Regions from separate parts of the Monashia sp. HAY1-2A genome, predicted to be linked through region 2. Evidence: predicted binding sites of a transcription regulator. Region 2 holds the regulator's gene; the other holds the start of a gene.
What was found. The regulator Rex, encoded in region 2, represses fermentation and respiration genes when NADH is low (regulators of the CRP and FNR family bind a similar motif). The targets are predictions, from matches to a motif close to CTTGTGAANNNNTTCACAAG.
Positions count from the first base shown of each region.

Region 1: ACPYOM_RS06850 (geranylgeranyl reductase family protein) is a predicted target of Rex. The motif match lies at 2,450-2,469, and genes of this name have one in related genera.

Region 1 covers NZ_JBNDHY010000031.1:30,613-34,659, reverse strand. Annotated here, with positions in the region: gene ACPYOM_RS06860 (NuoB/complex I 20 kDa subunit family protein) at 1-531, opposite strand, end outside; gene ACPYOM_RS06855 (NADH-quinone oxidoreductase subunit A) at 579-938, opposite strand; gene ACPYOM_RS06850 (geranylgeranyl reductase family protein) at 1,103-2,425, opposite strand; gene ACPYOM_RS06845 (demethylmenaquinone methyltransferase) at 2,547-3,239, opposite strand; gene ACPYOM_RS06840 (isochorismate synthase) at 3,327-4,047, shown strand, end outside.
Region 2 covers NZ_JBNDHY010000042.1:2-4,048, reverse strand. Annotated here, with positions in the region: gene ACPYOM_RS08515 (DUF5667 domain-containing protein) at 1-797, opposite strand, end outside; gene ACPYOM_RS08510 (RNA polymerase sigma factor) at 1,192-2,055, opposite strand; gene ACPYOM_RS08505 (glutaredoxin family protein) at 2,173-2,463, shown strand; gene ACPYOM_RS08500 (redox-sensing transcriptional repressor Rex) at 2,618-3,298, shown strand; partial or broken gene ACPYOM_RS08495 (glutamyl-tRNA reductase) at 3,295-4,047, shown strand, end outside.

The sequences.
Region 1 (4,047 bases), on a different contig from region 2:
GTGCGTCGGGGTGGCCGAGAGAGCGGCCTCCTCGGCGGCGCGGGCGGCGTGCTCGCGGTTGACGCCGAGCGGCGAGCTCTCGATCTGGTGGTGCAGCTCGATGATCGCGTTGAGGAGCATCTGCGGGCGCGGCGGACAGCCCGGCAGGTAGATGTCGACGGGGATGATGTGGTCGACGCCCTGGACGATCGCGTAGTTGTTGAACATGCCGCCCGAGCTGGCGCAGACCCCCATCGAGATGACCCACTTGGGGTTGGGCATCTGGTCGTAGACCTGGCGCACGACCGGGGCCATCTTCTGGCTGACCCGGCCGGCGACGATCATCAGGTCCGCCTGGCGCGGCGTCGCCGAGAAGCGCTCCATGCCGAAGCGGGCGATGTCGTAGTCGGGCGTGCCGACGGCCATCATCTCGATCGCGCAGCAGGCCAGGCCGAACGTCGCCGGCCAGATGGAGGCCTTGCGCATGTAGCCGGCCAGGCCCTCGACGGTCGAGAGCAGGAACCCTGCGGGCAGCTTCTCTTCCAGACCCATTGCTTACTCCTTAGCTTGCTGTCGTCCCCGGTGCGCCGACCGTCCGGTCAGTCCCACTCGAGGCCGCCGCGGCGCCACACGTACGCGTACGCGACGAACACCGTGAGGACGAACAGGACCATCTCGACCAGCGCGAAGAGGCCCAGCTTGTTGAAGGCCACCGCGAACGGATAGAGGAAGATCGACTCGATGTCGAAGATGATGAAGAGCATCGCCGTCAGGTAGTACTTGATCGGCACGCGTCCCCCGCCGGCCGCATGGGGCGTGGGCTGGATGCCGCACTCGTACGCCTCGAGCTTGGCGCGGTTGTAGCGCTTCGGACCCACGACGAGCGACGTGAACACCGACAGGGCCGCGAACGCGAAGCCGAGCCCCAGCATGAACAGGATCGGGACGTACGAGTTCATCCGAGGTCACTTTGCCTTTCGGTCGTGCGTGTCGACGGGGCGGTGGTGCGCCAGAACGGGTGGTCCGTCGAGGAGGGCGTCACGGCAGTTGCGCGGCGCACCCATCCTAGGGGCGTCGGGATCGATTGTGCTCGGCGTCACAAGGCGCCCGGCAGCGGGGTGGCTCATGCGTCCGGCGCCAGTCGCGAGAGGGCGGTGATGATCCGGTCGCTCGCGCCGCGCCCGCGGGGGTCGGCGAGGTTGGCCATGATCTTGAGGAGGAAGGGCATGAGCTTCGTGCGGGGCAGGCCGTAGCGCGTCGCGAGGCGCATCACCTCGGGGTTGCCGATGGCGTGGGCGAACCAGCGGCCGAGGGTGAAGTAGCCGCCGAGCTCGTCCTTCATGACCTTCGGGTAGCTGGCGAGGACGCGCTCGCGGCCCGCGTCGTCGGGGCGGGCGTGCGCCTGGGCGATGACCTCCGCGCCGACGCGGGCGGCCTCCAGGGCGTAGTCGATGCCCTCGCCGTTGAACGGGTTGACCATGCCCCCGGCGTCGCCGACGAGCAGGAGACCGTCGGCGTAGAGCGGGCTGCGGTTGAAGCCCATCGGCAGGGCGGCCCCGCGGATCGGGCCGGCGGCCTCGTCGTGCTCGAGCTGCCACTCGGGCGATATGTCCTCGACCCACCTGCGCATGACGTGCTTGTAGTCCGTGTGCTGGAAGGCGGCCGTCGTGTCGAGCGTGCCGAGGCCGACGTTGGTGCGGCCGTCCTCGAGCGGGAAGAGCCAGCCGTAGCCGGGCATGAGGATGCGGTTGCCCGCGTCGTCGCGCGTCCACAGCTCGAGGTGGCTCTCGAGGTAGTCGTCGCGCTTCGGGGTCGTGTAGTACGCGCGGACGGCCACGCCCATGACGCGGTCCTCGCGCTTGGGGCGGCCGACGGCCGTGGCGAGGCGGCTGGAGACGCCGTCGCTCGCGACGACGACCGGAGCCCGGTAGGTGACGCTCTCGCCGGTGGCGCGGCCACGGTCGTCGACCTTCTTGGCGGTGACGCCGACGACGCGCCCGGACGCGTCGTGGACCGGGGCGGTGACGCTGGTGCGCTCCTCGAGCTTGGCGCCACGCGACTGCGCGTGGCGGGCGAGGGTCTCGTCGAGCTGGGCCCGGGTGCGGACCATGCCGTAGGAGGGGAACGCGTCGTTCTCGGGCCAGTCGAGCTGCAGCGTGTGACCGCCGCCCTTGATGCGCAGGCCCTTGGTGCGCTGCCAGCCGCTCGTGTCGATGCCGAGGGAGACGAGCTCCTTGGTGGCGCGCGGGGTCAGCCCGTCGCCGCAGATCTTGTCGCGCGGGAAGGCGGACTTCTCGAGGAGCAGGACGTCGAGGCCGTGGTCGGCCAGGTAGGCGGCAGTGGCCGATCCGCCCGGACCGGCGCCGACGACGATGACGTCGGCGCTGGCGTCCGAGAGGGCGCCGGCATGCGCTGCAGGGCTCGTCGCCGAGCCGGTGCTGCTCATCTCTACCACGGGGCTTCCGACCTGCTTGTGAAGATCTTCACGAACTCTGCGGAGTCTATGCCCGAGGTTTCCGGCTTGTCAGATAAGGCATACCTAACCTGACGGGTCCGGTCAGGCGGCGTCAGCGCTTGGTGGCCTGGTGGAGCGCGACGATGCCGCCGGTGAGGTTGGTCCAGCGCACGCCCGTCCAGCCGGCCTGCTCGATGACCGCGGCCAGCTCGCCCTGCGGCGGCCAGGCCCGGATCGACTCGGCGAGGTATACGTAGGAGTCGGGGTTGCTCGAGGTGCGGCGGGCCACCGGCGGCAGCGCGCGCATGAGGTAGTTGGAGTAGACGGTCCGGAACGCCTTGTTGACCGGCTGGCTGAACTCGCAGACGAGCAGCCGCCCGCCCGGCTTCGTGACGCGGAGGAACTCGCGGAGGGCGGTGTCGACGTCCGCGACGTTGCGCAGGCCGAAGCTCATCGTCACGACGTCGAAGCTCTCGTCGGCGAACGGCAGGCTCATCGCGTCCGCAGCGGTGAAGGCCATGTCGGGGCGGCGCCGCCGGCCGACCCGCAGCATGCCGAGCGAGAAGTCCGCGGGCACGACCTCGATATCCCGGTCGGCCCACGGCTCGCTCGACGTGCCGGTGCCCGCGGCGATGTCGAGGACGCGCTCGCCCCGCTTCGCGTCGACCGCCCTGACGACCGCGCGGCGCCAGAGCCGGTCCTGCCCGAGGGAGAGCACGTCGTTGGTCACGTCGTACTTCTCGGCGACGGTGTCGAACATCGACGCGACGTCGACCGGCTTCTTGTCGAGCTGGGCACGGGTCATGCGCTCATCCTCGCACCCTCGTCCCGTCGGGCGGAGCGGCGGCCGCGCGGTCCGGGCACGGGTCCGGCGGTCGTAGAGTTTGAGGCGATGTCCACGCTCCCGGCCGCCGAGGCGGCCTCCTCCGCCGCGGCCCCGACCGTCGTCGTGCGCTCGGTGCCGCTCACCTCGGACACCCCGTTGCTGCACCACCTGCCGGCCGACGTGCCGCACGACGAGCTCGTCTCGTGGGTGCGCCGTGGCGACGGCCTCGTCGGCTGGGGCGTCGCCCTGTCGTTCGAGGCGCGCGGCGCCGACCGGTTCCGCGAGACCGAGGCGTGGTGGCGCCGGGTGACGGGGCACGCCGTGGTGCGCGACGACGTCGAGCGGCCCGGCTCCGGGCTCGTGTGCTTCGGCTCGTTCCCCTTCGCCGACGACTCCGCCGAGTCCGCCCGCCTCGTCGTGCCCTCGACCATCGTCGGGCGGCGCGAGGGCCGCACGTGGCTGACGACCATCTCGACCGGTCCACAGCTGCCCACCGTCGAGCCGCCCGAGCCGGCGTCCGAGCCCGTGCCGCCGGCGCGCATCGCCTTCGCCGACGGCGCCGTCTCGCCGTCCGACTACGCGCACTCGGTGGCCGAGGCGGTCCGGCTCATCAACGACGGCGAGGTCGACAAGGTGGTCCTCGCCCGCGACCTCGTCGCCACCGCCGCGGGCCCGATCGACCCACGCTGGATCCTGCGCCGGCTCGCCGACCGCTACGAGAACACCTGGGTGTTCGCCGTCTCCGGCCTCGTCGGCGCCACGCCTGAGCTGCTCGTGCGCCGCGACC
Region 2 (4,047 bases):
CGGGTGTAGAAGTCGGCGAGCTGCGTGATGGCGTCGACGCGGTCCTCGCTGCGGAAGGCCTCGAGCAGGAGGGTCTGCGCCCGGGTCGTCGCGTCGGACGCGAGGTCGAGCGCGGTCTCGACGTCGACGGCGGCCGGGGCGCCGCGGTCGACGAGGTCGCGGGCCTCGCCGATGTGCTGCTGGGCCTGCGCGAGGTAGGTCAGGCCCTGGTCGTAGCGCGACCCGGACAGCTGGACGGCAGCGCGGTCGAGCACCTGCTTGACGCCGTAGAGCGCGTCACCCGGCAGGGCGGAGCGCGAGGCCCAGCCGAGGGCGCCGCCGACCACGAGCAGCGCCGCGGCAGCGGCCGCGACGTAGCGCAGCGGACGGGCCGCGACGCGCAGGACGGAGACGGTCCCGCCGGACGGGCCGGCGCCGCGGCGAGCGTCCGGAGCGCCCGTCGGGTCGGGCTCCGCGTCGGCGTCGGGGCTCGGGTACGCGTCGGTGGTCGGGTCAGCGTCGGTGCTCGGGTCGACGCCCTGGCGCCCGGCGCTCGTCGGGCTCACGGACTCGGGCGGGGAACCACCGTCAGCGGGTCCGCCGAGCGGGACGACCGGAGCAGCCAGGCCGCCGTCGTCCTCGAGGAGCCTGGCCCGCAGGTCCGCGACGAACTCGCGGCGCGGCGCGAGGCCCGCCTGGTCGATGGCGGTGACGGCGTGCACGACCGCGACGAGCTCGAGGATGCCCGGCTCGGTGACCCGCTCGCCCTCGAGGGCACGCTGGAGGAGGTCGGCGTCGGACGTGGGGCCGAGGTCCATCTCTCCTCCTTCGTTCTCGTGCGGTCAGGTGCTGCCGGAAGGTCGTACGGGTCGTGCGGTCAGTCAGGGCGCGTCGGGCCGACGCGGTGTCGTGGTCGCCGGGCCGGAGGAACCGGTGCGGCACCTGCCGTGGCTGGAGCCGGGCCGGTCGCCGGACCGGAGCCGGGCCGCACGTGCGGGTCGAGGCCCGGCACGCGGGACCGGCGGCGCGCGTCGGCCTCGGTGAGGCGCGGCGCGGTTGCGGGGTGCGGGTGGTGCGTCGTCTCGTGTCCTGCCCTCGGGGTCGGGGTCGCGTGCCCCACGGCGCCCGGGAGCGCGAGGGGCTGCGGTGCGGCCCCACACGAACCGTCCCGCTGCCGTGAGAACGACGCAGGTGCCGAGGGCGTTACGGGCCTCACAGGTCCACTCCCTCGAGGGTCTTGCGCAGCGCCCGGGTGGCCCGCAGCTGCAGCTGCTTGACCGCGCCCTCGGACTTGCCGAGGACCGTGGCCGTGTCGGCGAGGCTGAGGCCCTGCAGGAAGCGCAGGGTGATGCACTCGGCCTGGTCCGAGCCCAGGCCGCGGATGGCCTCGACGAGCCGTTCGTCGCGCAGCCGGGCGAGCACCTCGGCGTCGGGGGCGTCGACCCGCTCGTCGGCGTCGCGCATGTCGGCGGTGGTCACCTCGAAGCGGAACCGGGCCGACTTCACGTGGTCGGCGATGAGGTTGCGGGCGATGGTGACGAACCAGGCGGCGATGTCGCGGCCCTGCCACGTGAACGAGTCGATGCGGCGCATGGCCCGCAGGAACGTCTCGGACGTGAGGTCCTCGGCCAGCTGCCGGCTCGCGACGCGGACGAGGACGTAGCGGAAGACCGTGTCGACGTAGGCGTCGTACAGCTGCGCGAAGGCCTCGCGGTCGCCCCGCTGCGCCAGCTCGACGAGGGCGGCGATCCGGGCCTGCTCGACGACGTCGCGCTCGAGCGTCCGGGTGCCGCGTCCACCCCGGCCACCCGCGCCGGCAGCGCCGCCGGCGCCGCTACCCTCGGCGCCCGGGCCTCCCGCGCCGGCGCCGGAGAAGCGATCGCCCGCGCCGTCCTCGAGGGCTGCCCAGATGGCGTCGAGCGCCGAACGCCAGGACGGCAGGCGGCCCGGCGCGAGACGGCTGCCGGGCGAGGCCGCTCCGGTGGCGAGGGCAGGGTGCAGCGCGACCGCGGCCGGGAACGCCCCCGGCGCGGCCCCGCGCGGCTGCCGGTGGACCGGCGTCCTCCTCGGGCGCATCCGTCACAGTCTGACTGACGCGGCGCCCTCATGGCAGTCAGTTCGACCGGATGTGACCGATCTGCTACCGACGGGTAACGCGCGGGCCCCGGCCCTGCCGCGACCTAGAGTGGGCCCATGAGCACGTCCCCCGGTCCCGGCAGCAACGCGACGGACGCCGGCAGCCCCGGGCCGCCACCCCGCGTGCTCCTGCTCGGCCGCGCCGGCTGCCACCTGTGCGACGAGGCGAGGGCGGTCGTCGAGCGGGTCGCCGCGGACCTCGGCGTCGGGTGGCAGGAGCGCTCCGTCGACGACGACCCGGAGCTGCTGCGACGCTACGGCGAGCAGATCCCGGTGACCTTCGTCGACGGCCGCCGCCACGACTTCTGGCGGGTCGACGAGGCCCGGCTCCGGCGGGCTCTGGGCTGACCCGGTGGGGGACCGGTGCCCGGCCGGCGCCCTACGTCTGATAGGCCGGTCACGTCAACTTTGTGCATGCCTTCACAAACGTCTAGCCTGAACGGGTCCCCACGTGCTCCGCGTTCGTGCCGAACGCCCCAGCGAGAGGAGCCGGTGAGCAAGCGTGTCCGCCGACCCTGTCCTGCGTCGAGAGATCCCCGACGCAACCGTCGCGCGGCTCCCTGAGTACCTGCGGACGCTGTCCCGCCTGGCCGAGGACGGCGTGCTGTCGGTGTCGTCCGAAGAGCTCGCGGCCGAGGTCGGCGTGCGCTCGGCGCAGCTCCGCAAGGACCTCAGCCACCTCGGCTCCTACGGCGTTCGCGGCGTCGGCTACGACGTCGAGACGCTCGCCCTCGAGATCTCCCGGGCCCTCGGCCTCACCGAGGACTGGCCGGTCGCCATCGTCGGAATGGGCAACCTCGGTCACGCGCTCGCCTCCTACTCGGGCTTCGTCACCAAGGGTTTCCGCGTCGTCGGCCTCTACGACGACGACCCGGCCCTCGCCGACGAGGTCGTCGTCGGCGTCCGCATCCGTCCGCTCGCCGAGCTGTCCGAGCGCCACGCGGTGGACCCCATCGCGATCGGGGTCATCGCGACGCCGGCACCGGCCGCGCAGGCCGTCTGCGACGCCCTCGTCGGCGCCGGCATCAGCTCCATCCTCAACTTCGCGCCGGCGGTGCTCGCGGTCCCCGACGGCGTCCACGTGCGTCGCGTCGACCTGTCCACCGAGCTGCAGATCCTCGCCTTCCACGCCCAGCGCAAGGCACTGGCCGCCGGCGAGCTGCGATCGGCGGTGGCGCGGTGAGCCTGCTCGTCATCGGCCTGTCCCACCACACGGCGCCCCTGTCGGTGCTCGAGGCGCTGTCCGAGCGTCCCGACCGCGCGGCGGCCATCGCCGGCTCGCTCCTCGGCTCGGCGACTGCCTCCGAGGCGGTCGTCCTGTCGACGTGCAACCGCCTCGAGGTCTACGCCGAGGTCGCCGCGTTCCACCCGGCCGTCGCGGCGATCGGCGAGGCGCTGGCGCTGGCCGCCGGCATCGAGCAGCCCGAGAACACCGGGACGTCGTACGCGCCGCCCACCGACCCCACGGAGGCCCTCGCCGCGCGCGCCGAGTCCCTCGCCGACCACCTCTACGTCCGGTTCGACGACGCCGCGGTGGCGCACACCTTCACCGTCGCGTGCGGCCTCGACTCCATGGCCGTCGGCGAGGCGCAGGTCCTCGGCCAGATGCGCGACGCGCTCGCCGCGGCCCAGGCGCGCGGCCAGGTCGGCACGTCCCTGAACTCGCTGTTCCAGCAGGCCCTGCGGGTCGGCAAGCGGGCCCACTCCGAGACCGACATCGACCGCCACAGCGTCTCCCTCGTGCAGATCGCGCTCGAGCAGGCCGCCCAGGTGCTCGGGCCGCTCGAGGGGCGTGACGCCGCCGTCGTCGGCGCCGGGGCCATGAGCGGCCTGGCCGCCGCCACGACCCGTCGCAACGGCATCGGCCGGCTCAGCGTCGTCAACCGCACCCCGGATCGGGCGACGCGCCTCGCCGCCGCCACCGACGGCACC